4 regions of the Streptacidiphilus sp. BW17 genome follow, and region 1 is predicted to be linked to each of the others. Evidence: riboswitches for the same ligand, from Rfam matches in the RefSeq annotation. Region 1 holds a riboswitch; each other region holds the start of a gene.
The links. Region 1 has a riboswitch for cyclic di-AMP ahead of ABH940_RS14470 (transglycosylase family protein). Riboswitches for the same ligand answer to the same signal wherever they lie in the genome.
Positions count from the first base shown of each region.

Region 1 (6,936 bases):
CGCGCCCTGCACATCCACGTCAACACGGTCCACTACCGCGTCGGCCGCATCGAGGAGTTGACCGGCCGCAGCCTCTCCGGCCTGGAGGACCGCCTCGACCTCCGCGCCGCCCTCCTCTGCGGCCGGACCGAGCGATCCGGCGCGTGAATGGCACGAAAGCCCCCGGACCGATCATGGTCCGGGGGCTTTCCGCTGGTCAGCGCTGTGCCCCATGCAGGATTCGAACCTGCGACACCGGCTTTAGGAGAGCCGTGCTCTATCCCCTGAGCTAATGAGGCGTTGCCCTCGTGGCAGGGTCAACGGCCCCGCCACGCGCTCAGTGTACCGGGTCTGTGGATCAGCGTCGGGGCTTCGAGCGGCCACGCGGGGATCAGAAGTGGAGTGCCACCTTTCCGGTCAGGCCGCCGCGCTCGACCAACTCCGTTGCCCTGCGCACCTGGCGGACGGAGAAGTGGTGGGCGACGTGCGGGCGGACCACCCCCGCGTCCACCAGGCGGACCAGCTCGGCCAGATCGGCGCTGTTCTCCTGGACGTAGCTCTTCTCCGCGCCCGGAAGATCGGGCAGCGGCGCGTCCGCGACGGAGACGTAGCGACCGTCCGGCACGAGGGCGGCGGACACGTCCACCCCGGCGGTGTCGAGGACCGCGTCGTAGCTCTCCGACGTCAGGTCCGAGGCCGCCGACGCGACGGAGGTCAGACCCAACTCTCCTGCGGGCTTCAGGTGTTCGGCACGAGAGACGAGCCCGTCCACCACCGCGCCCCGGTGCCGCGCGAGGGCCACCGCGGTCCTCCCCACCGCGCCGAGCGCGCCCGTGACCAACAACCGCTGCCCCTCGACGAGATCCAGTCGAGCCAGCGCCTGCAGGGCGGTGACTCCGGCGAGCGGAAGGGCCGAGGCCTCGACCAGTGGGACGGACGCGGGCGCGTGGGCCACCAGAGCGGCGGGCAACGCCACCAGCTCGGCCCAGGTCCCGAGCCCGGTCGCCAGCTGGGCCGACATCGCGACCACCCGGTCCCCGACCGAGAACTCGGCCGACTCCGTGGCGACCACCATGCCGGCGAGGTCCCAGCCGAGCGTCATCGGGAACGCGGGTCCGACGTCCCAGGCCCGCGTCTTCCAGTCCACCGGGTTGATCGTGCTGGCCACAGTGCGGACAAGCAGTTCGCCGGCCGCGGCGACGGGGGCGGCGGCCTCACGCACCCGCAGGACTTCGGGACCACCATGTCGGTCGATCTGGACAGCGAACACGAAAGCTACTTCCCTCCGGACGAGCACCAGCCGACGGCCGGAAGAGCCGTCAGTAGTCAGTACTCGGACGGTAAACTCTGACATCGGTGTGAGAGTCAAGGCCGGGGGGATCAGGTGCGCATCGGTGAGATGTCCCGCAGGACCGGGGTCCACCCGAGGCTGCTCCGCTACTACGAGGAGCAGGGCCTACTCGCCCCTGATCGCGGCTCAGGCGGCTACCGCACCTACCGCGAGGAGGACGTGGAGACGGTCCGGCGGATCCGGTGCCTCCTGGCCGCCAGGCTCTCCACCGCCACCATCGCGCTGATCCTGCCCTGCGTCCGCATGGACGGCCGACGACTGGTGCCTGTGTGCGACGACACGGTGGCCGCACTGCGACGCGAGCACGCGCGCGTCACCGAGGCCATCGACGAACTCCAGGCGTCGCAGGAGCTGTTGGAACTCGTCATCCAGGCCGGTGCGGGCCGCGGGGACTGACGCGCGCAACTCGCCGAGTGCGGCTCGGAAGCCCTCCCCCTGGCAGAGTGGATGCGTGATCGAGGTACGCGTCGCGCACACCGCCGAGTTGGACGAAGCGGAGCTCGCCGCTGCACGGGCGTTGCTGTACCGGGTCTTCGCGGACATGGCCGAGGAGGACTGGGAGCACTCGCTCGGGGGCGTGCACGCGCTGGTCCGGGAGCGCGGGCCCGGCGGCCAGGTGGTCGCGCACGCGGCGGTGGTGCAGCGGCGGCTGATGTACCGGGGGCAGGCGTTGCGGGCCGGGTACGTGGAGGGCGTCGGCGTCGAGGCGCGCCTGCGCGGGCAGGGGTACGGCGGGGCGGTGATGGCGGCCCTGGAGCGGGTGATCAGGCGCGCGTACGACGTCGGGGCGCTGGCGGCGACCGACGAGGCCATGGGGTTCTACGCCGCCCGCGGCTGGCAGCGGTGGCAGGGCCGGGCATCGGCGCTGACACCCGCCGGGGTGGTCCGGACGCCGGACGCCGAGGACTGCCTCTTCGTGCTGCCCGTGGCCTCCGGCCCGGCGCCGGAGCTCGACCTGACCGCCGAGCTGACCTGCGACTGGCGCGACGGCGACGTGTGGTGACCACCGGCCTGCTGTGAATGCGCCCGCGACGGACCATGGGAGTATGCAGGACGCAGAAGCGGGCTTCGAAGGGCTGCCGCCGGGCGATCGCGTGAAGGTCTACGAGGCGCCGGGCATCCGGGTCCGCTACGACGCCGGGCGCTGTCGGCACTACGCCGAGTGCGTGCGCCGCGCCGGGGAGGTGTTCGACCCGGAGCGGCGGCCGTGGATCCAGCCCGCCAACGCCGACGCGGAGCGGGTCGCCGCCGCCGTGCGCGCGTGCCCGACGGGCGCACTGCACTACCTGCTGCCGGAGGGCCCCGCCGAGGAGCCCGAGCGTCCCACCGTGATCACGCCGGAGCCGGACGGCCCGCTGCTGGTCCGCGGCGATCTCCGGATCGAGGCGCCTGCCGGAGCGGCCGAACCCTCCCGCGAGGTACGCGCAGCGCTGTGCCGGTGCGGCGCGAGCGCCAACAAGCCGTTCTGCGACGGCTCGCACGAGCGGATCGGCTGGCACGAGGCCTGAGACACACGGCCACGTACGCGTGTCCGTTCCCGGGAAATCGGCCCGCGTGACGGAGACTGCAAGGGACGAACGGCTGCAAAGAGACAAGACGGCAAGCGGACAGCCACGGGCAGCAGCACCGTCAGGAGGCGGCGAGGATGAGCACGAGCGAGGCCGAGGTCACGGTCGCCGACGCGCCGGGGGCGCAGCGGTTCGAGGCCCGGATCGAGGGAGAGCTGGTCGGGTTCACCTCGTACGTCCGCAACGACGACCGGGTGATCTACCAGCACACCGTCGTCGGCCCCGCCTACGAGGGCCTGGGCATCGGCGGCCTGCTGGCCCGCACCGCCGTGGAGGACGGCCGCCGCCGGGGCATCAAGGTCCAGGTGACCTGCCCGTTCATCAAGGCCTGGCTGACACGACACCCGGAGTACCAGGACGACGCCGAGTGAACGGCGCATCCGGTACTCCGGGTGCATGAGGGAGAGGAATCCCGACGGGCTGCGTCTCACCTCCGGACGACAACCCGTCAACAGCGACGCGGCGGACCGGTCCGAGCCAGACAGGTCACCCGGACCGGCCCACCACGCCACACCTGGTGCGGTGTGTCAGGAGACGCGACCGGCGAAGCTCGGGGTGTAGTCGCTGATGGTGTCCCACTTGACGCCCGAGCTCGGGTTGGCAGCCTCGACGTAGCGGCCGCCACCGACGTAGATGGCGACGTGGTAGACGCCGGAGTCGCTGCCGTCGCTGGACCAGAAGAGCAGGTCACCCGGCTGCAGCGAGTTGAGGGAGACCGGCGTGGTGGCCGAGGCCTGGTCGGCGGAGGTGCGCGGCAGGCTGATCCCGGCCTGGGCGTAAGCGGCCTGGACCAGACCGGAGCAGTCCCACGCGTTCGGGCCGTTGCCGCCGTAGACGTAGGAGTCGCCCACGTGCGCCTCGGCGAAGGCGATCGCCGTCGCGGCCGCGCCGGAGCCGGCCTGCGTCGAGCTGCTCGACGAGGTCGCCGCACCGGTGGACGCCTGGGTGGAGCCGGAGGAGTTCGAGCTCGCGGACGCGTTCGAGGACGAGGACGAAGCGGCGGACGACGAGTCGTTGTCCGAGTCGCCGGCCGAGTCGTTCGAGGGCTGTGCCGCCCGGGCGGACGCGGCGCTGCCGCCCAGGACCAGCTGCTGACCCGGGAAGATCAGGTTCGGGCCGTGGGTGAGGGTCGCCTTGTTCAGCTGGTACAGACGCTCCCAGCCGCCGGAGACATCGTGCTTCTGCGCGATGGTGGAGAGCCAGTCGCCGGTCCGGACCGTGTAGTGCCCGGCGGAGGAGCCGCCGGTCGCCGGGGCGCTGGAGGCGCTGGACGCGGCGGAGCCGGACTCGGAGGAACTGCTGGTGCTGCCGGCGGCCGACGAGTCGCTCGCGGCGGTCGAACCGGAAGAGCCGGTCGAGTTGGAGCTGCTCGACGAGCCGGAGGTGCTGATCGCCGGGGCGGGGCCGCCCTGGGTCAGACCGGCCTGCGGGCCGCAGACGGGCCAGGCGCCGGGGCCCTGGTCCGCGAGGACCTTCTCGGCGACGGCGATCTGCTGGTCCTTGCTGGCCTGGTCGGCGGAGGACGCGTACTGCTGCCCGCCGTAGGCGTCCCAGGTGGACTGCGAGAACTGGAGGCCACCGTAGTAGCCGTTGCCGGTGTTGATCGACCAGTCACCGCTGCTCTCGCACTGGGCGACGGAGTCCCAGGTGGAGACGGTGGCGGCGTGGGCGCCGGTCGCGGTGACCAGCGGAAGGGCGAGGCCTGCGCCGGTCAGCCCGACGGTGGCGAGCAGGCGCTTGGAGGCACGGCGGGCGATCTTGGGCGCGCGGTGGCGACCAGTCATGGTGTGGGTCCTCTCCCACGCCTGCGAGGTGAGCTGTCGGGTTCGGGCCGGAGTCGCCCGGCCGTGCAGAGCACGGCTTCACCCCGAGCCGGGAGCGACACGCTCCCGGCGACTTACCTGGGTCCCCCGCTCCTGCCGTGGTGTGCGTCGGGTGACAGCTGACAACCCCGACGGCAGGACTCGGCGTTCCGGAGATGTCAGTTCCGCTTAAGTGCGAACGACGCCGACCGTAGGCAGATCGAAGTTCAAACCTCAAGCCGATCAAAGGCCGTTGAGAGGTCCGTCACATCGACCATCATTGGTTCGCACTCCAACCCTGCGTAGATGTCCGAAATGTCGTCAAGATTGCACCCCCGGGCATGACAACGGGCCCGTCCGAAGGACGGGCCCGTTTCAAGCGGGGAATCTGAGAGAGCGATCTGACAGTGCGTCAGCCCAGTCGGGTCAGCTTCGCGCCGGTGCCCGGAGTGCTGAGCGCCGACTGCAGCGCGACCGGGATCGTCTGCGCTCCGGCACCACTGCCCACGACCAGGTTGCCGACGGCCGTCCCGGCGGCTGCGCTGTGCGGGACGGACTGTCCGGCGAGCGGCTGCAGCGACGTGCTCACCGACAGGCCGCTCCAGCCGATGACGCTGACGTCCGCGGTGGCCACGACCGGGGTGTGTCCGCCGAGACCGTCGTCGACGTACCCGACGACGTCGCCCTTCTTGATCACGGCGTGCGACTGCAGCGCGCTCTCGGCGCTGATGATCAGCTGCTGGCTCTTCTGCAGCACCTGGGCGAGGATGCCCTGCCCCGGCCCCGGCCCGATCGCGGGCTGGCTCAGCACCGCGCCCAGGATCAGCTGCTGCGAACCGCCGACGTTCTGCTCCGCCGCCCACACCAGGTTGCCGAGGGCCGCCGTGCTGGTGCCGGTCTTGATGCCGATGACGCCGTTGCTGCCGACCAGCGTGTTGGTGTTCGGCGTGATGCCGTTCTCCGCCGCGTTGAACGACGGGGTGCTGACGATCTCCTTGAAGACCGGCATCTGCATGGCCGCCTCGATCAGCTTGAGCTGGTCGTTGGCCGTGCTCTTGGTGGTCGCGTCGAGACCGCTGGGGTCGGTGTAGACGCTCTTGGTCATGCCCAGACCGGCCGCGGTGCTCTGCATCTTCTGCACGAAGGCGGCGTCACTGCCCGCGTCCCAACGGCCCAGCAGCCGGGCGACGTTGTTGGCGGAGGGGATCAGCAGCAGCTGGAGCGCCTGGTACTCGGTCAGCGGCTCGCCGACCGAGACCTTCATCACCGACTCACCCTGCGGCTTACCGGTGTTGTAGTCGTTCACCGCTGCCGCGTCCACCGGCACCATCGGCCCCTGGTCGCCGACCTTGAGCGGGTGGTCGTGCAGCACGATGTACGCGGTCATCACCTTGGTGACGCTGGCCAGCGGCACCTGGTTGTCGCTCCCGCTGTGCCCGAGCACGCCCAGCCCCGGTACGGCCACGGCGGCCTGACCGGCCGTCGGCCAGGTGAGGTTCGGCGTGCCGCCGGAGAAGGTGTAGCTCTGCTCGCCGGTGAACTGGAGCGTCGGCGTCGGGATCGGACGCAGCAACTGCACCGCGCCGAGCACGATCACGAGGACCAGCAGCAACGTGCCCCAGAGCCGGATCCGCCGCAGCGCGATCCGGGCCGGGGTCATCGGCCGACGGCTCAGCGTGGCCAGGATGTCCATCGCCTCGGCGGTGGTCTCCGGCGAGGGCATCACAGCGGTGGCGGTCCCCATGGCCCCGGCCCCGGCCGGAACGGGCTCGGGCGACGGTCCGCCCGTGCCGCCGGGCCCGCCCGCGCCGCCGCGCGGCGTCGGCGGGAGCGGCGGCGGGAAGACGGGCATGGCCCGCGTCTCGTCCTCGTCACCGGTGGGGCCGTCGTCGGCGGGCTTGTCACCGGCGGACTCGTCGGTGTCCTCGGCGGCGGGCTCCTCGGCGGCTTCGGGCTGCGCCTCGCCTTCGGCCTCCGCCTCCGGCTCTTCTTCCTCGGCGTCCTCCGCGTCCTCGGCTGCCTCAGCCTCGTCCGCAGGCTCGTCCTTGGCGCCGGCGCCGGCGTCGGGCTCAGCCTCAGCCTCAGCCTCGGGAGCTTCCTCCGCCTCCGGTGCTTCAGCCTCCGGCTCGTCCTCGCTCTCCGCTTCGGGCTTGTTCGACTCCTCCACGGATTCGGACTCAGCCTCGGGCTCCTTGGCAACCTCCGGCTCCGAGTCGAGGGCGCGCAGCACACGGGT
Region 1 is NZ_JBGCCR010000009.1:226,403-233,338, forward strand. Features, by position in the region: gene ABH940_RS14435 (helix-turn-helix domain-containing protein) at 1-147, shown strand, start outside; tRNA gene ABH940_RS14440 (tRNA-Arg) at 206-278, opposite strand; gene ABH940_RS14445 (NADP-dependent oxidoreductase) at 371-1,249, opposite strand; gene ABH940_RS14450 (MerR family transcriptional regulator) at 1,364-1,726, shown strand; gene ABH940_RS14455 (GNAT family N-acetyltransferase) at 1,782-2,333, shown strand; gene ABH940_RS14460 ((4Fe-4S)-binding protein) at 2,377-2,838, shown strand; gene ABH940_RS14465 (GNAT family N-acetyltransferase) at 2,976-3,269, shown strand; gene ABH940_RS14470 (transglycosylase family protein) at 3,426-4,682, opposite strand; cyclic di-AMP (ydaO/yuaA leader) riboswitch at 4,688-4,842, opposite strand; gene ABH940_RS14475 (D-alanyl-D-alanine carboxypeptidase family protein) at 5,113-6,936, opposite strand, start outside.

Region 2 (6,936 bases), on a different contig from region 1:
GTCGACGCCCTGGCCGAGCCGGACGATGGTCATCCGCCGGTCCAGCTCGTGCAGCTCGCCCGTGGCCGGGTCGAGGTCCGCGACGAGCAGACGGATAGAGTTGGTGCCGCAGTCGACGCTGGCGACTCGGGTCAGGCTCACGCGGTCTCCCCCGCTTCCTCGGTCTCAGCGTTCTCGGTGTCCTCGGCCCCGCCCACGTTCTCGGCCCCGTCCACGTTCTCGGCCCCGTTCTCGGCCCCGTCCACGTTCTCGGCCCCGTTCTCGGCCCCGTCCACGCAGACGCACGGGCCCTTGCGCCACCACTCCGGCAGCGCGGCCAACGCCTCGTCGCCCAGCGGGTTCACGCCCGGACCGGCCGCCAGCGAGTGGCCGACCAGCACGTGCAGGCACTTGACCCGGTCCGGCATGCCGCCGGCGCTCGGGAAGCCCTCCAGCACCTCGATGGCGTCGCGGCGGGCGATGTAGTCCTCGTGGGCCCTGCGGTAGCCGTCGGCGAGCTCCGGGTCCTCGGCGAGCCGGGCGGTCTGCTCCTTCATCATCCCGTCCGCCTCCAGGGTGCCGATCAGCGAGGCGGCCCGGGGGCAGGTCAGGTAGTAGAGCGTCGGGAACGGCGTGCCGTCCTCCAGCCGTGGGGCCGTCTCGACGACGTCCGGCAGGCCGCAGGGGCAGCGGTGGGCGACGGCGCGGAGGCCGCGCGGCACTCGGCCGAGCTGGGCCTCGACGGCGGCGCGGTCGGCCTCCGACACGGGTGCGACGGGCTCGGCCGGCATTGCGGAGGTGGACTGGGCGGGACTCTGAGGGTCGTGCGACATGTCTCTATTCTTCAATGTTTGTCGGGGTTCCTCAGCGTCCCGGCTGCGTGGTCCGGTCGGCGGAGTCGAGCGAGCCGAGCAGGCTCTGGTACCAGGGCTGCGCCGCCGCCTGCTGCTGCGCCGAGGGCGAGGCGGTCGCGGTCGGGGTGGGCAGCACGGAGCTGAACGGGGTGTCGCCGGGGAAGCCGTAGTGCAGCCGCTGCCGCGCCTGGGCCTCGACATACGCCGGGTCCTCCCAGCGGGCCCGCTCCCGGCGCAGCTCGTCGACCTGCTGCTGCGCCTGCTGCTGGGCGGCGCGCTGCTGGTCGATCTGCGAGCGCTGGGCGATGAACTGCCGCATCGGATACGCCAACGCCGCGACCAGGGCGCAGACCACGAGCGCGAGCACCGCCGCACGGCCGGTCAGCTTCGGCCGCCGCCGTGCCTGCTTCTGCCCGTCCTGCTTGTGCTCGGCCTGCCGCTGCTTGGCCACCGCCACCCTCGTCGTCCCTCCCTGGCTGTCGGGCGCTCAGACGCCCCACCGCCCCCACCCTAGAGGGTGAAGACAGCGGGGCGTCGGAGGAACCGGGTGAGCTTCGGTCAGCCGTTGAAGCGCGGGAAGGCGCCGCGGCCGGCGTACTCGGCGGCGTCGTCGAGGATCTCCTCGATGCGCAGCAGCTGGTTGTACTTGGCGACGCGCTCGGAGCGGGCCGGGGCACCGGTCTTGATCTGGCCGCAGTTGGTGGCGACGGCCAGGTCGGCGATGGTGACGTCCTCGGTCTCGCCGGAGCGGTGCGACATCATGCAGCGGAAGCCGTTGCGCTGGGCCATCTCGACGGCGTCCAGGGTCTCGGTCAGCGAGCCGATCTGGTTGACCTTCACCAGCAGGGCGTTGGCGGCGCCCTCCTTGATGCCGCGGGCCAGACGCTCCGGGTTGGTGACGAACAGGTCGTCACCGACCAGCTGGACCTTGTCGCCCAGCTCGGCGGTGATGGTCTTCCAGCCCTCCCAGTCGTCCTCGAACAGCGGGTCCTCGATGGAGACCAGCGGGTACGCGGCGACGAGCTCGGCGTAGTAGGCCGTCATCTCGGCGGCGGTGCGGGACTTGCCCTCGAACTCGTAGGCGCCGTCCTTGTAGAACTCGGACGCGGCGCAGTCCAGGGCCAGGGCGATGTCGCGGCCGGGGGTGTAGCCGGCCTCCTTGATCGCCTCGAGGATCAGGTCCAGGGCCTCACGGTTGGAGTCGAGGTTCGGCGCGAAGCCGCCCTCGTCGCCCAGACCGGTGGAAAGGCCACGGGCCTTCAGCACGGCCTTGAGCGTGTGGTAGACCTCGACGCCCCAGCGCAGCGCCTCGGAGAAGGACTCCGCGCCGATCGGAGCGATCATGAACTCCTGGATGTCGACGTTGGAGTCCGCGTGCGAACCGCCGTTGAGGATGTTCATCATCGGGACCGGCAGCACGTGGGCGTTCGGGCCGCCCAGGTAGCGGAAGAGCGGCAGGTCGCTGGCCTCGGAGGCGGCGTGCGCGACGGCCAGGGAGACGCCCAGGATCGCGTTGGCGCCGAGCGAGGACTTGTCGGCGGTGGCGTCCAGGTCCAGCATCGCCTGGTCGATCAGCCGCTGCTCGGTGGCGTCGTAGCCGACCAGCTCCGGGCCGATCTGCTCGATGACGGCGAGCACCGCCTTCTCCACACCCTTGCCGCCGTAACGGGACTTGTCACCGTCACGCAGTTCCAGAGCCTCGAACGCGCCGGTGGAGGCGCCGGACGGCACGGCCGCACGACCGGTGCTGCCGTCGTCGAGGCCGACCTCGACCTCGACCGTGGGGTTGCCTCGTGAGTCGAGGATCTCCCGGGCTACGACGACGTCGATGGAGGGCACAACTGTCTCCTCAGGGGGATGCGGGTTGTTACGCACTGAGCCTAGCCGCATTGTCCGTGCGAACCACTCAGGACCTTTGCACCGTCTTGACTGACGAACACCAAGGACAAAACGGGCGGGCAATACGGACGGAGCCCCTACCCGCCGGTAGGAGCTCCGTCCACCGCTCAAGTGGCGCCTCAGAACAAGGTGCTTCAGAACGAGAGCCTCTCGCCGACGAGGATCAGGTTCGGATTGCCGCCGACCGTGGCGCGGTTCTTCGCGTAGAGCGCGTGCCAGCCGCCCTGGATGTCATGGGACGCGGCGATGCCGGAGAGGGTGTCGCCCGGCTTGACGGTGTAGTCGCCCGTGCCGCCACCGGACGTGTGGCTCGGGGCGTACTGCGGCGTATCGCTCGTCGGCGCACTGCGGTGGTGCGTCGTGTGGTGGGTGCTCGACGTGCCGCCCGAGGACGAGGACGAGGACGACGTGTAGGACGAGTCCGAGCTCGAAGAGTGCGACGACGAGGACGAGGAGGTGTTGGTCGCGGGGGCCGGGCCGCCCTGGCTCAGACCGGCCTGCGGGCCGCAGACAGGCCAGGCGCCAGGCCCCTGACTGGCCAGCACCTTCTCGGCGACGGATATCTGCGCGCCCTCGCTCGCCTGGTCGGCGGTCGACGCATAGGCCCCACCGCCGTAGGCACGCCAGGTGCTCGCGGAGAACTGCAGGCCGCCGTAGTAGCCGTTGCCGGTGTTGATGGACCAGTCGCCGCCGCTCTCGCACTGGGCGACCTTGTCCCAGATGGAGACCGAGGCGGCGTGGGCGCTCGAAGCGCCGAGGACGGGAGCGCGACGGCCGCGCCTGCCACGCCGGTGGTGGCGACGATGGCCTTGGCCTTGTTGACACGGATGCGGCGATGACGGCCGGTGCCGGAGAACCCCATGCAAATGTTCCTCTCCGACGCCTGCGAGGTGAGCTGTCGGGTTCGGGCCGTGAGGTAGCCCGGGCGCTCTCGCGCCTTCACCCCTAGCCGTGAACCGAGTTCACGGCGACTTACCTGGGTCCCCCGCTCCTGTCCGGTCGTCAACTCGACGTTGCCGCCTCGCGGTGGACAGGACTCGGCGTCCCGCGCGGCGGTGTCCGCTTACGCGGACGACAGGGAGGCTAGGCAGATCTTCATACGAATCTCAACCTCCGACACCGGGACGTATGTTGGCGAACCACCCGTTCCTACGGCGGCTCGCTCGACGCTGACCAGCCGCTTCACGGCCGCCGTGACGTCGAATCGGGCCGGATGGGGAGCCCGTGTGAGGTCCGTTACCCCGCTGTTATTTGACTTTCCGACAGACCTGACGACGTCGCAGGTCAGCGCGTCGGTACGGACTGACACGGGTCAGCGATGCAGGGAAACGCCGTACGGCTCGCCCTGGGACCACCACGAGTCGAAGAAGACCTGGGCGGCGTCGACATACGCGGAGTCGACGTGATTGGGCAGCGAGTGGCGGGTCCTGACGAAGAGCGGAGTGCTCAACCCGGTCAGGTCGGCCAGCCTGCGCCGGTGACCGCCGACCTCCACCTGACGCTCCCGCAGTTCGTACCAACCCTCCAGCACCTCGTCGTCGTTGACCAGGTAGAGCTGGGCCATCGGCGGGAACGGCAGCGTCCGCGCCTCGATCAGCGGCTCGTTCTCGACCAGTCGGAAGGTCTGCAGCGAGTTCGCGGCGGAGCGCAGCATGGTCACCTGGTCCTGTCCGATCCGCCGCAGCCGGGCGATCGGCCGGTGGTCGTCCGGATCACCCAGCACTCGGGGGAAGGTCGGCAGCCCGCTGAAGTCGCAGAAGAGCAGACGTACCCGGAACTCCTCCAGCACCGGCCCGCGACGGGCACGCAGCCCGAGCAACTGCTGCTGGAGGGCAGCGACGAAGGACTCGGAGGTCGCGGAGAGCACGTCCACCCGGAGCCTGCGGCTGCGCAGCGCACGACCGAGCCGACGCTCCAGGACATCGACCACATCGACCGCGCCGTCGGAGGGTCCGCCCGCGTATCCGTCCGCGGGCCCGTTCGTCTCCTCCTCCGTGCCGGCGTCCGCGTCGGCTGCGGGTCGGCGCGGGCGGGCGCCGGTGAGGACGGCGGGCTTGCCGGCCCGGGTGACGATCAGGCCGTCGCGCGCGAGCGCGGTCAGCGCCTTCTGCACCGTGAGCCGGGACACCTTGAGGTCCTCGGCGAGCTGCTGCGCCGAGGGCAGGGACTCGCCGGGCTGCCACGTGCCCTCGGCGATCCGCTGCTCCAACTGCTCCTGCACGCGCTTCGAGACCATCGGAGCACCACCCCCTCCGCCGACCGACCCGCAGCGTACTCCCGTGCTGCGGACGGAACTTGTCTACCCGTCAGTTTTACAGGTTCCCATCCTCCATTACCTGGAAATCATCTTGTACATACACAGGAGGTGGATAGATGGAGATACGAGACAGGCTGTTCGAGTGGCTGACAGGCCTGCTCTTCCAGAACGTCGGCGTGCAGACGTCGTTGGTCCTGGTCGCGCTCGTCGCGCTGCTCGTCCCGCGCGACCGGCGCTCGGTCAGCAGCGTGATCCTGGCCATCGGCATGGTGATGTTCTTCGGAGGCCACCTGGTGCTCCGGATCACCCTGCCGGGCGAGCGCGCGGCCTGAGCCGCAACACCGGCCGGGCCGGGCCCTTTCCCCCTACGCCTGCACCCCCGAAGCGCCACCGACAGGCTCGAACTCCACCGGCAGTTGCCGCAACCCCCGCATGATGAGGCCGCCGCGCCAGCGCAGTTCCGCTGGGTCGGCGGCCAACGTGATGTCAGGGAGCCTGCGCAGCAGCTCGCCGATCGCGTACTGGGCTTCGAGGCGGGCCAGCGGCGCGCCGATGCAGTAGTGGACGCCGAGACCGAAGGCGATGTGCGGGTTGTCCCGCCGGGCCAGGTCGAGCAGGTCCGGGTCCGCGAAGCGGGAGGGGTCGCGGTCGGCGGCGGCGAGCACGACGAGGACCGGGTCGCCCGGGGCGATCTCCTGGCCGCCGACGGTCAGCGGCTCGGTCGCGAACCGCCAGGTGGCGATCTCCACCGGCCCGTCGTAGCGCAGCAGTTCCTCGACGGCGGACTCCAGCAGCGCGGTCTCACCCCGGTCGAGCGAGGCCTGGAGCAGCGCCCGCTGCTCGGGGTGGGTCAGCAGCGCGTACATGCCGTTGCCGATCAGGTTGACCGTGGTCTCGAAGCCGGCGAAGAGCAGGATGAAGGCCATCGCCGCGGCCTCGTTCTCGGTCAGGTGCTCACCGTGGTCACTGGCGCGGATCAGGCCGGAGATCAGGTCGTCGCCGAGGTCGGCGCGCTTGCGGTGGATCAGCTCGGCCAGATAGCCGCGCATCTTCTTCACCGCCCGCCCGACGCCGCCGCGCGGCGCCTGGCCCATGTGGATCATCATCCCCGCCCAGTCGCGGAAGTCGTCCTGGTCCTCCGGCGGGACGCCGAGCAGGTCGCAGATCGCGTAGATGGGCAGCGGGAAGGCGAACTCGTGGATCAGGTCCGCGTGCCCGCGCTCCGCGAAGGCGTCGATCAGCCGGTCCGTGATCTCGCGCACACGCGGCTCGAAGGCCGCGACCCGGCGCGGGGTGAACGCCTTCGACACCAGACTGCGCAGCCTGGTGTGGTCCGGCGGGTCGATGTTGAGCAGGTGCGTCATCAGGTCCGCGTTGCGCTCGCCCGGGATGCCGACCCGGCCGCTGCGGTGCGCCTGCCCGCTGTGGCGGGCGGGGTTCTTGCTCAGCCTGGCGTCCGCCAGCGCCTGGCGCGCGTCGGCGTACCGGGTCACCAACCACGCGTCGACCCCGCTCGGCAGGGTGGTCCAGTGGACCGGCGCATGGTCGCGCAGCCAGGCGTACGCCGGGTAGGGATCGGCTGCGAACGCGGGCGAGAAGAGCGGGGGCTGGGCGAGATCGGGCACGTCTCGACGTTAACGGTTCGGAAAGGTGGGCAGAGACACACTGTCGTACCAACGGGTAGTGAGCTTACGATCGCCCGCAGCGATCGGGCCGTGCGGGGGTCCGATCCGTCGAGTGCGGACAAAGGGGTTCGGGCATGGAGCTGGAAGGCGCGGTAGTCGTCGTCACGGGCGCGGCCGGGGGCATCGGCACGGCACTGGCGCGGCGGTTCGCCGCAGAGGGCGCACGGGGCCTGCTGTTGGCCGACCTGGACGGGTCGAAGGTCGAGGACCTCGCCCAGGAGCTGGACCGCCACGGCTGCCACACCGTCGGAGTGGCCAGCGA
Region 2 is NZ_JBGCCR010000003.1:93,676-100,611, reverse strand. Features, by position in the region: gene ABH940_RS04520 (exopolyphosphatase) at 1-135, opposite strand, end outside; gene ABH940_RS04515 (DUF501 domain-containing protein) at 138-770, opposite strand; gene ABH940_RS04510 (septum formation initiator family protein) at 844-1,290, opposite strand; gene eno (phosphopyruvate hydratase) at 1,392-2,672, opposite strand; gene ABH940_RS04500 (transglycosylase family protein) at 2,867-3,598, opposite strand; cyclic di-AMP (ydaO/yuaA leader) riboswitch at 3,598-3,755, opposite strand; gene ABH940_RS04495 (GntR family transcriptional regulator) at 4,045-4,968, opposite strand; gene ABH940_RS04490 (hypothetical protein) at 5,106-5,321, shown strand; gene ABH940_RS04485 (cytochrome P450) at 5,355-6,614, opposite strand; gene ABH940_RS04480 (SDR family oxidoreductase) at 6,749-6,936, shown strand, end outside.
Region 2: another riboswitch for cyclic di-AMP. It lies ahead of ABH940_RS04500 (transglycosylase family protein); the one in region 1 lies ahead of ABH940_RS14470 (transglycosylase family protein).

Region 3 (6,936 bases), on a different contig from region 1:
CGCTCGGGCTGCTTCCGCGAAGCCCGCAGCGAGGTGACGGTGGTGACGGCGAGCACCACGACGATGAACCCGAGCGAGAGCGGGGTGCTGATCTCCGGCACCCCGTGCGCGCCCGCCTCGTGCAGGGCGTGGAGCAGCAGCTTGACGCCGATGAAGCCGAGGATCACCGACAGGCCGTCGGAGAGGTGGACCAGTCGCGTGAGCAGGCCGCCGATCAGGAAGTAGAGCTGGCGCAGGCCCATCAGCGCGAAGGCGTTGGCGGCAAAGACGATGTACGGGTCCTGCGTCAGCCCGAAGATCGCGGGGATCGAGTCCATCGCGAAGAGCACGTCGGTGCTGCCGATGGCGAGGATCACCACCAGCATCGGGGTGATCAGCCGCCGGCCGCCCTCGACGACGACCAGCCGCGTGCCGCGGTAGCCGTCGGTGGACGGGAATCGGCGCTCGACGTCCCGCAGGAAGCGGTTCTCCCGGTACTCCTCGCCGTCGTCGGCGGTCATGCCGGTGTCGGCGGTCATGCCGGTGCCGGCAGCGGGGCCGGTGGCGTGTCCTGCCCTGGCCTCCTTGATCAGCTTCCAGGCCGTCCAGATCAGGAACGCGCCGAAGAGGAAGAAGACCCAGGAGAAGCTGTCGATCACGGCCGCGCCGGCCGCGATGAAGACCGTGCGCAGCACCAGCGCGATCAGCACGCCCACCATCAGCACCCGCTGCTGGAGCTCGGCCGGGACGGCGAACTTCGCCATGATCAGCACGAAGACGAAGAGGTTGTCGACGCTGAGCGACTTCTCGGTGATGTAGCCGGCGAAGAACTGACCGGCTGCGGCTCCGCCCGAGTGCCACCAGAGGAAGCCGCCGAAGAGAGCGGCGAGGACGACCCAGACCACGGTCCAGATCCCGGCCTCGCGCAGCGAGACCTCATGGGGCTTGCGACCGCCGACGAGGAAGTCGGCGGCGATGAGGACGACGAGTACGGCGATGGTGACGGCCCACAGGGCCACGGACACGTCCATGGACGGGTTGCTCCTCCGGCAGGCGACAGCTGTTGTCTGCCGGAGGTCTCCTCCGCCCCACCGTCGATGTCGGTGTGGGCCGACGACCCCGGTCGGTGCTGGGCACCGACGTGCTGACGGGGACGTCGTTTCAGGGAGTACTCCCCTCCGCTTCCTGCCGAGGCTAACAGCAGCCCCGGCAGGAAAACGTAAGGAATCGCGCGAGTGCGGCGCTAGCGGCGCTCGCGGCGCTCAGTTGTAGACGCGGACGTAGTCCACGGAGAAGCTGATCGGCGCGGTGCCGCTCGGGGCCGGGTGGTACTGGCCCGCGGAGAGCGACAGGTTGAGGATCAGGTAGGCGGACCAGTTGGCGCCCACGCCCGTGTTGTCGGAGTAGACCTTCACGCCGTTGATGTACCAGTCGACGGAGTTGGCACCGTACTTGGTGCCGATGGTGACCCACTGGCCGGGCTTGATCGCGTTCGCGTCGGTGTAGTAGTCGTGCGCGGCGTTGACGTGGTTGGAGAGCTCGAGCAGGTTCGGGTTGTCCGGGTGGTACTCGAACGAGTCGATCTCGCCGTTGCCGTTCTTCCAGGTCCAGAGCGCGGGCCAGGCGCCCTGCTGGGTGGGGAGCTTGACGCGGGCCTCGATGTAGTCGCCGGTCTTGACCTGGAATCCCTCCTGCGAGCCCTCGGTGGTGAGCAGACCGGTGGTCCAGGCCTGCCGGCCGTTCTCCAGGGTGTGCGAGCTCGGCTGGGCGGTGAAGGTGGCGACGCCGCCCGCAACCGCGACGTCGTTCGGGTCGAGCCAGTCCAGCTTGTTGTCGCTGGGGTTGTGGTCGCCGTACTGGTAGGACGAGGTCGTGGTGCCGACCCAGCGCTGGCCCCAGGTGATCGGGTTGTTGAACTCCTCGTCCCAGACCGGGGTGGTGGAGGTGGCGACACCGGCGGGCAGGCTGCTGCTCGGAGCAGGCGTCGACGGAGCCGAAGTGGGTGCCGGGCTGGGCGTCGACGCGGACGTCGGCTTCGGGGCCGGGGCCGGGGTGCCCGTGGTGGCGGCGGAGCCGACGGCCAGCGTCTTGGCCGCCAGGTTGTGCCAGCCTGCGGCGTCCAGGTAGGCGCCCATCATCGTGTAGCGGCCCGGCGCGAAGGTGCGGCTGCCGGCGTGGAAGGTGAGCCCGGTCGGGCAGATCCGCGCGTTGCTGTCCCACTGCGGGAAGTCGACGTTGTTGCCGGACGCGTCACGGACGGCGACGCCGAGGCTCCGTACGGTGGTGCAGGCGGTGGAGCGGACCGTGAGCGTGACGTTGGCGGTGTTCCCGCTGGTGGTCGCGGTCAGGCCGGTCTCGCTGACGCTCGGCGTGGCCGCCTGGGCCTGGGTCGCCACGGCGCCGCCGAGCAGCAGGGCGGGCGCGGCCGTGAAGGCCAGTATTCGGGCAGGGGTGGACAGGGTGGATCGCATGGCGCCTCTCCGACGCCTGCGAGGTGAGCTGTCGGGTTCGGGCCGGAAGGCTGGCCCGGCCGCGCGGCGGCGGCTTCACCCCGAGCCCCGACCGGTCCCGCGCGTGGGCGCAGGGCAGAGCGGGGCGCTTACCTGGTTCCCCCGCTCCGGCCCGTGGTACTCGTGCGATCCGGCGTCGACGGGCAGGACAAGGCGTACCGGCGCACGGTGCCCGTCTGTGGCGACGGACTCGGGCAGGTTAGGCAGATGAGGTCGGCGCGCCCCAAGCCCTCGAAGGGTATTGAGGGCTATCTCACAGATCCTTTACACGACGCAGAAGGCCCTGCTCAGAGCCTGCTCAGGCGCTGCCAAGGCCCTGCCGAGGCCATTGAGCCGACCCTGCTCAGAGCGCCTGCTCGATCGCCGGGAGCATCTCCTGGAAGGTGCGGCCCTGTGCCGGGATGCCGATCGCCGCCATCTGCCAGCTGCCGCCCGCGTCCCGGTAGACCTTGGCCATCACCTGGCCGGTGTGCGGGCCGCCGCCGCTGAGCGTGAAGCGGGCCAGCTCGTCGCCGGTGGCCTCGTCGACCAGGCGGCAGTGGGCGCGCTGCACCTCCTGGAAGCTCTGGCCGTTGTAGGAGTTGACGGTGAAGACGATCTGGGTGATCCGGTCGGGGACCCGGCGCAGGTCGACCAGGATCGACTCGTCGTCCTCCCCGCCCTTGCCGCCGACCAGGTTGTCGCCGGTGTGGCGCACCGAGCCGTCGTTGCTCACCAGGTGCTGGAAGAAGACCACGTCGGCCAGCGAGCCCTGGGAGTAGAGCACCGCCGAGGCGTCCAGGTCGATCTCGCGGCGGCGGGTGCCGAACAGGCCCTTGCGCGGCGCCGCCTGCCACCCCAGGCCCATCCGCACCAGGGACAGCATGCCCCCGTCGTCCTTCTCCAGACTTACGCTCTGACCCTTGCTCAGATTCACCGACACGGCACGCCCCTCCCGAACTCGTTCGCGAACCGCAGCCTCGGTACCGGCGCCCGTCCGGCTCCGACGCAGCCCTCACTGCACCATACGACCCGGACGGGCCTGCGGGTTCCCCGGGAGTGCCGACGATCACTCAAGCGGTGCACTCGGGCGCACTCAAGCGGTGCACTCAGGCGAGGCCGGCTTCGCGCATCTGGCGCAACTCCTTCTTCAGTTCGTTCACCTCGTCGCGGAGCCGCGCGGCGACCTCGAACTGCAGCTCGGCCGCGGCGGCGTGCATCCGGTCGGTCAGCTCGCCGATCAGCTCGGCCAGTTCGGCGGCGGGCAGGCTCTTGGCGTCCTTCTTTCCCGCGGCGGCTGCGGCCTTGGCGCCGAGCGCCGGGACCGGGGCCTTCTGACCGCGCCCGCCGCCACCGCCGCCCTGGCGGTAACCGGTGCTGAGCAGCTCGGCGGTGTCCATGTCCTCGCGGGCGAGCGAGTCGAGGATGTCGCCGATCTTCTTGCGCAGCGGCTGCGGGTCGATGCCGTGGTCGCGGTTGTAGGCCTGCTGGATCTCGCGACGACGGTTAGTCTCGTCGATGGCCCGCTCCATCGCCGGGGTGATCCGGTCCGCGTACATGTGGACCTGGCCGGAGACGTTACGGGCGGCACGGCCGATCGTCTGGATCAGCGAGGTGGGCGACCGCAGGAAGCCCTCCTTGTCGGCGTCCAGGATCGCCACCAGCGAGACCTCGGGCAGGTCGAGGCCCTCACGGAGCAGGTTGATGCCGACCAGCACGTCGTACTCGCCGGCCCGCAGCTGGCGCAGCAGCTCGACGCGGCGCAGCGTGTCGATGTCGCTGTGCAGGTACCGGACCCGGATGCCGAGTTCGAGCATGTAGTCGGTGAGGTCCTCGGACATCTTCTTGGTCAGCGTGGTGACCAGGACGCGCTCGTCCTTCTCTGTGCGCAGCCGGATCTCGTGGACCAGGTCGTCGATCTGACCCTCCGTCGGCTTGACCACGACCTCCGGGTCGATCAGGCCGGTGGGACGGATGATCTGCTCGACCTGGCTGTCGGAGCGGGAGAGCTCGTAGGCGCCCGGGGTGGCCGACAGGTAGACCGTCTGACCGATCCGCTCGACGAACTCCTCCCACTTGAGCGGGCGGTTGTCCATGGCCGAGGGCAGCCGGAAGCCGTGCTCCACCAGCGCCCGCTTGCGCGAGGCATCACCCTCGTACATCGCGCCGATCTGCGGCACAGTGACGTGCGACTCGTCGATGACCAGGAGGAAGTCCTCCGGGAAGAAGTCCATCAGGGTGTTGGGCGCACTGCCGGGGTCGCGGCCGTCGATGTGCCGGGAGTAGTTCTCGATGCCGGAGCAGGTGCCGATCTGACGCATCATCTCGATGTCGTAGGTCGTGCGCATGCGCAGCCGCTGGGCCTCCAGGAGCTTGCCCTGCTTCTCCATCGTGGCGAGGGTCTGCTCCAACTCGGCCTCGATGCCGGCGATGGCGTGCTCCATCCGCTCCGGGCCGGCCACGTAGTGGGACGCGGGGAAGACGTGAAGCGACTGGTCCTCGCTGATGACCTCGCCGGTGAGCGGGTGGAGCGTGCTCAGCGCCTCGATCTCGTCGCCGAACATCTCGATCCGGACCGCGAGCTCCTCGTAGACCGGGAAGATCTCGATGGTGTCGCCGCGCACCCGGAAGGTGCCGCGGGTGAAGGCGAGGTCGTTCCGGTTGTACTGGATGTCGACGAAGCGGCGCAGCAGCGCGTCCCGGTCGATCTCGTCGCCGACCTTGAGCTGGACCATCCGGTCCACGTACTCCTGCGGCGTACCCAGGCCGTAGATGCAGGAGACGGAGGCGACGACGATCACGTCGCGCCGGGTCAGCAGCGAGTTGGTCGCCGAGTGGCGCAGCCGCTCGACCTCCTCGTTGATCGAGGAGTCCTTCTCGATGTAGGTGTCCGTCTGCGCGATGTACGCCTCGGGCTGGTAGTAGTCGTAGTACGAGACGAAGTACTCGACGGCGTTGTTCGGCAGCAGCTCGCGGAACTCGTTGGCCAGCTGGGCGGCCAGCGTCTTGTTCGGCGCCATGACCAGCGTCGGGCGCTGCAGCTTCTCGATCATCCACGCCGTGGTGGCGGACTTGCCCGTGCCGGTGGCGCCGAGCAGGACCACGTCCTTCTCACCCGCACGGACGCGACGCTCCAGCTCCGCGATGGCGGCGGGCTGGTCGCCGTTGGGCTGGTAGGGACTGACGACCTCGAAAGGCGCCACGGACCGCTGAAGATCGGTGATGGGTCTCACGCGACCAACCGTACGACCCCCCACTGACAAACCCGTCACGTAAGCGGAGAACGCCCCCCGGTCCGGCTCAGGCGGTCGCCGCTATCTGCTTGCTGTCGCGGGCCAGCGCGACGAGGCGGGATATCGCGCGGAAGTACTTCTTCTTGTACCCCCCGGCCAGCATCTCGTCGCTGAATATGGAGTCGAAGCCCGCGCCGGAGGCGACGATCGGCAGTTCGCGGTCGTACATCCGGTCCGCGAGGACCACGAGGCGCAGCGCCGTGCTCTGGTCCGCGACCGGGGTGACGCCGCGCAGGAAGACGGCGTCCACGCCGTCCAGCAGGGCGCCGTAGCGGCTGGGGTGGACCTCGGAGAGGTGGTTGAGGAGCGCGTCGAAGTCGTCCAGGGACGCCCCCTCGCCGTAGGACGCGGCGAGCTGCGCGACCTCGGCGTCGACGTACGGGGGCGGCGCCTCGGGGAGGCCGCGGTGGCGGTAGTCCTGGCCGTCGATGCGGACGCTGCGGAAGCGCGAGGCCAGGCCCTGGATCTCGCGCATGAAGTCGGACGCCGCGAAACGGCCCTCACCCAGCTTGCCCGGGAGGGTGTTGGAGGTGGCGGCCAGCTTCACGCCCGCCTCGGCGAGGCGGGTCAGCAGGCTGGAGACCAGGACGGTGTCGCCCGGGTCGTCGAGCTCGAACTCGTCGATGCACAGCAGGGTGTGCCCAGACAGCGCCTGGACCGCCTGCTGGAAGCCGAGCGCACCGACCAGGTTGGTCAGCTCGACGAAGGTGCCGAAGGCCTTGGGGCCGGGCGTGGCGTGCCAGAGCGAGGCGAGCAGGTGGGTCTTGCCGACGCCGTAGCCGCCGTCGAGGTAGACGCCGCCTGGACCGGCCGGGGTCGCGGGCTGCGTCGAACGGCCGAACCAGCGCTTCCTGGGCGCGGGCACGGTGCCGCGCGCGGCCAGGCCGGACGCGAACGCCTCCAGGATCCGTACGGCCTCGCTCTGGCTCGGCTGCTGCGGGTCCGGGATGTACGTGGCGAAGCGCGCTCCCTGGAAGCGCGGCGGCGGGACCATCTCGGCGATCAGCCGCTCGGCTGCGACAACGGGCCGGCGCTCGGACAGGGCTATAGGCGACACGAGTCCCAAGGGTACGGTCCGCGGGGGCGTGGAAGACTGCCCCATGTGCGCAGACTGCTTCCTCACGCCCCTGATGTGACCGACCTCACCCCGCAGACCCCCACGGGCGCGGGGAGCG
Region 3 is NZ_JBGCCR010000006.1:167,769-174,704, reverse strand. Features, by position in the region: gene ABH940_RS10040 (TerC family protein) at 1-1,010, opposite strand, end outside; gene ABH940_RS10035 (family 16 glycosylhydrolase) at 1,242-2,450, opposite strand; cyclic di-AMP (ydaO/yuaA leader) riboswitch at 2,449-2,570, opposite strand; gene ABH940_RS10030 (TerD family protein) at 2,833-3,411, opposite strand; gene uvrB (excinuclease ABC subunit UvrB) at 3,578-5,701, opposite strand; gene zapE (cell division protein ZapE) at 5,769-6,863, opposite strand; gene ABH940_RS10015 (pyrimidine reductase family protein) at 6,894-6,936, shown strand, end outside.
Region 3: another riboswitch for cyclic di-AMP. It lies ahead of ABH940_RS10035 (family 16 glycosylhydrolase); the one in region 1 lies ahead of ABH940_RS14470 (transglycosylase family protein).

Region 4 (6,936 bases), on a different contig from region 1:
TGATCGGTGCCTACGCCGTCGCCTCGGCCTGCCGGGCGCTGACCGAGATCGGGTTCGACGCGCTTCAGGAGCGCGAGCAGCAGCTGATCGACCGGCTGCGGGCGGGCCTCGCGGAGGTGCCGCAGGTACGGGTGCTGACGCTCTTCGGGGAGGACCACCCGCGCGTGGGCGTGCTCTCCTTCGTGGTGCAGGGCTGGAACAGCTCGCACTTCGCCGCCGCGCTCTCCGCCGAGTACGGGATCGGCGTGCGCGACGGTCTGTTCTGCGCGCACCCGCTGGTGCGGACGCTTCTCGGGGGCGAGGAAGCCGCTCCCTCCCAGTGCGGCGCGCCGGAGGCGTCCCTGCCGGGGGAGCGCAGTCTGAACGCGATCCGGGTCAGCTTCGGCGCCGGCACGCCGGTCGAGCACGTGGACCGGTTCCTGCACGCCGTACGGGAGTTGGTGACCGACGGGGCGCAGTGGTCCTACCGCACCGAGGGCGGTCGCTGCGTGCCGGACACCCGTCGCGGCTGAACGGTACGGGAGACGGGGCGCGGCTCAGTCGTCGAGCCCGATGGCGAAGGCCGCGTCCAGGTCGTGGGAGGAGTAGGTGCGGAACGCCACGTGCGTCTCGGTGTGCGCGACGCCCGGAACCTTGTTGACCTGACCGGGGATCACGTCGGCCAGCTCCTCGTGCGCGCGCACCCGCACGACGGCGATCAGGTCCCAGCCGCCGGTGACCGAGTAGACCTCGGTGACGTTGTCCAGCGCCGCGATGCTCTCCGCGATCTCCGGGATCCGGTCGACGCTGGCCTTGATGAGGACAATGGCGGTGATCACGGAGTCTCCTGTCGCGCGGGATGCGGGCTCTCACATGCTAGTGCTGCGGCCGGACGCGCGACCCCGCGACCGCGTCGGCCTCCCCGCTGCCCGCTGCGCCGCCCGCCGCGACGCCACAGCAGCCAGGCGAAGGCGAAGCCGCCGGCGAAGCCGATCAGGTGGGCGGCGTAGGCTACGCCCGGGACGGACGGGTCGGTGGCGCGGATGGAGAGCCACTGCACCAGGAACCAGAAGCCCAGCACCAGCCAGGCGGGGAACCGGAGCGGCAGGAAGAGCAGCAAGGGGATCAGACTGGTGATCCGTGCCCGGGGATAGAGACAGAGGTATGCCCCGAGTACGCCCGCGATCGCGCCCGACGCACCGACCAGGGTCTGCGTCGCGCCCGGGCTGCCCGCCTCGAAGAGGGCGTAGCCGTAGGTGGCCAGATAACCGAGTGCCACATAGAAGAGGAGAAAGGCCACCGGGCCGATCCGCTCCTCCACCATCGCGCCGAAGACGAAGAGGAAGAGCATGTTGCCCGCCAGGTGCAGCCAGCCGCCGTGGACGAACATGGCGGTGAGCACCGAGAGTGCCGGGACCTTGGGCAGGCCGGTGTCGGTCGGGCACCGGTGTGAGAGGTGCAGTCGGAGCACCGCGTTGTGGAGCAGCTCGGCCGGGACCACGCCCCAGCGGTGGTAGTACGCGGTCTCGGCACAGGCCCGGAGCGTGCCCGAGCCGTAGAGGGGGTCGAGGCCGGAGACCGGGCCGACCACGAAGACCAGGACGCAGAGCGCGATCAGTCCGTAGGTCGCGACCGGGACGAACGGCACCGGTCGGGGAACGCCGTCAGCAGTCGTCGGAGCCGCCGGGGGTGCCGGATCCGCCGGGGTCGCCATGGTCACCATGGACAAAGCATTCCTTCTCCGGACGAATCTGACACCCGTTCGTGGAGGCCTGTGGGGGACCGTGCCCGAGGGCAGCGCCCAGGCCATAGGGTTTACCGGACAGCTCGCTGACGCTGCCCGCCGACGAGAGGATCTCGCCATGGCCGTCCCGCTTCCCACCGAGGGAACCCGCTGGCGCTGCACCCTGTGCGGCAACCTGACCCGCTTCGACGTCACCCGCTCCTCACGGGTCGTCGAGTTCGTCCATCTGGACCTGGCCGGGGACCCCACCGTCGAGGAGCGCGAGGTGCTCAGCGAGACCGTCGAGTCGGTGCGCTGCCGCTGGTGCGACGCCGTCGACCAGATCGAGCTGGTGGACCGCCCCGGCGCCGAGGCCGAGGCCGCCGAGCAGGCCGCACGTCAGAAGTAGTCCGCCGTCGGGGGCGACCCCGAGACGGGCCGGGGACACGGCGGACGTGGCGGAGCGACAGGCGGGGGGCGTCGGCGGGGAGAATAGCGGTCCGGGCGGTACGTCCCCCGGAGCGGATCGGAGCGGATCAGGTGGAGCAGCCAGACCAGGCGTCGACGCCCGCGGAGGGCGGTGACCCCGCGCTGCCCGAGGGCGGCGAGGCGCTTGCGCGCCCGCTGCCGGAGGGCGTGCGGCGCCGGGTGGTCGGCATCGCCGCCGACGCGCTCGGCGGCCTCGCGGCGGGCGACCTGCCGATCCGGCTGCGTCCCTACGGGAAGTTCACCCGCGAAGCCCGCGTCAAGCGCGGGGCCACCGCGATCGCCGCCGCACTGGAGACCGACTCGCTGTTCCGCTCCCGGATCGCCGAGCGGCTCCGGCAGGGCCAGCCGGACCTGGTCGCCGCGCTGGAGGCCGGTACCGTCCCGGCTGCCGCCGACCCGCAGGACGTGGCCGCCGCCGCGTACCTGCTGCGCACCGCGGGCTGGACCCGGATCGTGGAGGGCGTCGGCGAGGAGGTCGAGCGCGCCGAACACGAGGGCGCCGCAGCGGAGTCGGCCCGGCTGGCCGAGAAGCTCCAGGACGAGCTCGTCGCCCTGCGCGCCGCCGCCCGTACCGAAGCCGAGCGGGCCAAGGCCGACCTGGACGTGGCCCGGAAGGACGGCGACAGCCTGCGCCGTCAGTTGCGTTCGCTGGCCGCCGACACCAAGCGCGCCGAGGCCGCCACCCGCAAGGCGGTGGCCGAGCTGGAGGCGCTGCGCGCGACCGGGGCCACCGAGCGGGGGGCGCAGGACAGCGAGGTGCGCCGGCTCAAGCACCGCGTGGCCGAGCTGGAGACGGCGCTGGAGGCCTCCCGGCGCGCGGCGCGCGAGGGGCGCTCGGCGGAGGAGATGCGGCTGCGGCTGCTGCTCGACACCGTGGTCCAGGGCGCCCAGGGCCTCCAACGCGAGCTCGGCCTTGCGCCGCTGAGCGGCCGTCCGGCCGACTCGGTCGAGGCGGTCTCGCCGGTTGCCGCCTCGCCGCACGACGTGGCCCGCCGGGCGCTGGAGGGGGACGACCCCGCCCTGCTGGAGCAGCTGCTCCAGTTGCCGCAGGTCCACCTGCTGGTCGACGGATACAACGTCACCAAGACCGGCTGGCCCGGGATGGCGCTGGACCGGCAGCGTCAGCAGCTGCTGCGCGGGCTCGGCCTGCTGGCGGCGCAGACCGGTGCCGAGATCACCTGCGTCTTCGACGGGCAGGACCTGGACGGTCCGATCCCGATGGCGCCGCCGCCGCGCGGGGTGCGGGTGCTGTTCAGCCGGACCGGGGAGACCGCCGACGAGCTGATCCGCCGTCTGGTCCGCGCGGAACCGGAGGGACGACCGGTCGTGGTGGTCTCGACAGACCGTGAAGTAGCGGACGGAGTGCGCAAATCGGGCGCACGCCCGGTCCCGTCCACGATGCTGCTGCGGCGGCTGATCCGCTCGTGACGGGGTGGCGAGGATGTTGCGAACGCCACTTCCCAGCGCGCGTGCTTGTTTGGGGGCGATGCGTGGCGGAGTGCCAATGAGCGCTTCTGACCTGGGCTTTGTGACGGTCCGCGACGCGCGTGGGCGGCTTCGTGATCTTGAGGCTTTGTTAAGAGCGGACGTCCGATCCGGTCACGGGGAAGACACGAGGCCTCCTCAATCACTATTGTCATCGCGCAAACGTCCGCACTCGTGTTCCAAACATCGTGTTTCAGCCGTGCACTCTGTCGTGCATGCGGACGAGTCCGCGTGTGAAGGGATTGCATCCGTCGTGGCCAATCATCGTCGTCCCAGGCAGACCAGCCGTGCCCGCGTGTCCGTGCTGACCGCGGCAGCGGCGACCGTGGTGGCGTTGTCCGCCCAGACCGCTGCCCAGGCTGCCCCGACCGTCTCGGTCAAGGACGCCCAGACCCAGGTGGACGCAGACCGCCAGGACGCATCCGTCAAGACGGAGCAGTACGACAACGCCCACCAGCAGCAGCAGAACCTGCAGCAGAAGGTGGCGGTCATCCAGCAGGAGATCGCGCGTCAGCAGGCGCAGATCAACAACGAGCTGGGCCAGCTCGGGCAGATCGCCAACGCGCAGTACGCGTCCGGCGAGATCGACCCCACCGTGCAGCTGCTGCTCTCCTCGGACCCGCAGCACTTCCTGGACCAGGCCACCTCGCAGGACGAGCTCACCGCCAACCAGACCTCCGAGCTGTCCCAGCTGGTGGCCCAGGAGGAGACGCTCAACCGGGAGAAGACCCAGGCCGCGTCCGAGCTGGCCCAGGAGCAGGCGCTGCTCTCGCAGATGAGCGCGGCGAAGTCGGAGGCGCTGGCCAAGCTGGCCCACGCGCAGTCGATCCTCAGCACGCTGACTGCCGCCGAGCAGGCCGCGGTCAACAACGCCAATAACGGCGGCGGTTACGGCAGCGGCGGCTCCACCAGCAACTGGAACGGCACCATCGACCTGAGCGGCATCTCCTCCACGGCGCGCACCGCGATGCTGGCGGCCGAGCAGTGGATCGGCAAGACCCCCTACCTGTGGGGTGGTTCGACCCCGTCCGGCTTCGACTGCTCGGGCCTGGTCATGTGGGCGTACGGCCAGGCGGGCGTCTCGCTGCCGCACTCCTCCTACTCCGACGAGTCGGTGGGTTCGCCGGTGGCGAGCCTGGCCGACGCACAGCCCGGCGACATCATCGTCCTGGAGCAGGGCGGCCACGTCGGCCTGTACGCCGGAAACGGCATGCTGCTCAACGCGCCGGAGTACGGCTACGACGTCTCGGTGCAGCCGTTGTCCTACTTCGGCTCGATTGTCGCGATCCGCCGCATGTGATCTCGTCTGTCAGTGTTCCGGTGCGTCAGCTGACGCGCCGGAATGTGGCGCGCCGACGGATCTGTGAATCCACTCACAGGTCATGCGCACGAAATCGCCTCATCCTGCGGGCGAATGACCGAATTGGCCCCCATGTCATGGCTGTTGGTCATGGCGTGGCTACGTTGTGTCCCCTGGGTGACGAGTCGTCGTAAGTGACTCGTGTTTTTTCTGACAAGGATTTGAACTGATCACGGTTCGGTCACTAGGGTCATGGGCCGAACCTCCGCGCAGGCGTTCGCCCATCCCGGGCGACAGCGGCGGTTACCGTCGAGTTCGACGACGCGGCAGGGCCATCCGGCACCCAGGGCGGCCCAACTGGGGAAGCCGTCGAGTCGGAGCCGGGGACCCACCTTCCTCGGGGTGAATCGGCGCCCGGTCGGCCGGTGTGAATCCGGACCGATGAAGCGTCGTAGGGCCTACTTCCTGGTCCGAACCCGTCAGCTCACCCGGTAGGCGGACGTAGGAAGAAGGAGTGTCGCCTTCGTGGCGTCCCATCGTCGTCCCAAGTCCCCCAGTCGTACCCGCATAACCGTTCTCACGGCAGCCGCCGCCACCGCGGTCGCGGTCTCGGCCCAGACGGCGCAGGCAGCGCCGAAGCCGACCATCAGCCAGCTTCAGGCCCAGCTCCAGCAGCTCAACGTCGAGTCCGACACCGCGATCCAGAAGTACGACCAGGCTCAGTCGGAGCTCCAGCAGCAGCAGGGCAAGGTCAACACTCTGCAGCAGCAGATCGCCCGTCAGCAGGCGGACGTCAACACCAAGCTCGAGTCGGTCGGCGAGATCGCGAACCAGCAGTACGCGGACGGCGCCGTCGACCCGACCGTCCAGCTGCTCCTCTCCTCGAGCCCGACGGACTACCTCACCAAGGCCTCCTCGCTGGGCCAGGTCACGGACAGCCAGGCGAGCCAGATCCAGGCGCTCAAGACCGCCGAGCAGGCCCTGGGCGGCCAGAAGGCCCAGGCCGAGCAGGCGCTCCAGCAGATCCAGGCCACCAACAAGCAGTTGTCCGCGCAGAAGTCGCAGGTCCAGCAGAAGATCGCGCAGACCCAGGCGCTGCTGAACTCGATGACCGCGGCCCAGCAGGCCGCCGTTGCCCGTGCGCAGGCCGCCGCCAACCAGGCCGCGGAGGCCGCCGCCGCCAAGGCCAACTCCGGCAGCTCCGGCGGCTCGGTCAACCTCGGCTCGTCCACGGCGGGCAACTCGGTGGAGGCCGCCGCCTTCGCCGCGGCGCAGACCCGTATCGGCTCGCCCTACGTCTGGGGCGCGACCGGCCCGAGCTCCTTCGACTGCTCCGGCCTGATGCAGTGGGCCTACGCGCAGGCGGGCGTCTCCATCGGCCGCACCACCTACGACCAGATCGACGCCGGCACGGCGGTCAGCTCCACGGCCGACCTGCAGGTGGGTGACCTCGTCTTCTTCAACGACGACTCGCACGTCGGCATGTACGCGGGCAACGGGATGATCCTGCACGCCCCGCACACGGGCGCGGACGTCCGCTACGAGTCGATCGACACGGTCGGCAGCATCTACGCGATGCGTCACATCTGATCGCGGCTCATGTCGCGTGCCACGGGCCCCGCTCCGATCCGGAGCGGGGCCCGTTCGCGTTCACCCCGGCTCACCCCGCCTCACTCGGACGGCCGTACGGGAGTGTCCTCCTTCGTGGTGGGTCGGTGTCCTGGGCAGGTGCGGAACCTCGGGGCGACCAGCAGACTCGTTCACCTGAGCGGCATTCGATGTGATTTTTCAGCTCTTGGGAGCTTGGACTGCTTCTGTCCGAATCGCTAACGTCAGCGCTCGGTTCCGTCCCGGAGATCATCCGGGAGAACCCTGGACCTGATGGTCCTCGACAAGCGGAGAGCGGAGAGCGAGCAGGTGGCGTCCCATCGACGAGGCAGACGCGTCGGACCGTCAGTGC
Region 4 is NZ_JBGCCR010000002.1:224,920-231,855, reverse strand. Features, by position in the region: gene ABH940_RS03135 (aminotransferase class V-fold PLP-dependent enzyme) at 1-512, shown strand, start outside; gene ABH940_RS03130 (Lrp/AsnC family transcriptional regulator) at 537-818, opposite strand; gene ABH940_RS03125 (rhomboid family intramembrane serine protease) at 815-1,693, opposite strand; gene ABH940_RS03120 (hypothetical protein) at 1,842-2,111, shown strand; gene ABH940_RS03115 (NYN domain-containing protein) at 2,243-3,619, shown strand; gene ABH940_RS03110 (NlpC/P60 family protein) at 3,972-4,976, shown strand; cyclic di-AMP (ydaO/yuaA leader) riboswitch at 5,334-5,490, shown strand; gene ABH940_RS03105 (NlpC/P60 family protein) at 5,502-6,566, shown strand.
Region 4: another riboswitch for cyclic di-AMP. It lies ahead of ABH940_RS03105 (NlpC/P60 family protein); the one in region 1 lies ahead of ABH940_RS14470 (transglycosylase family protein).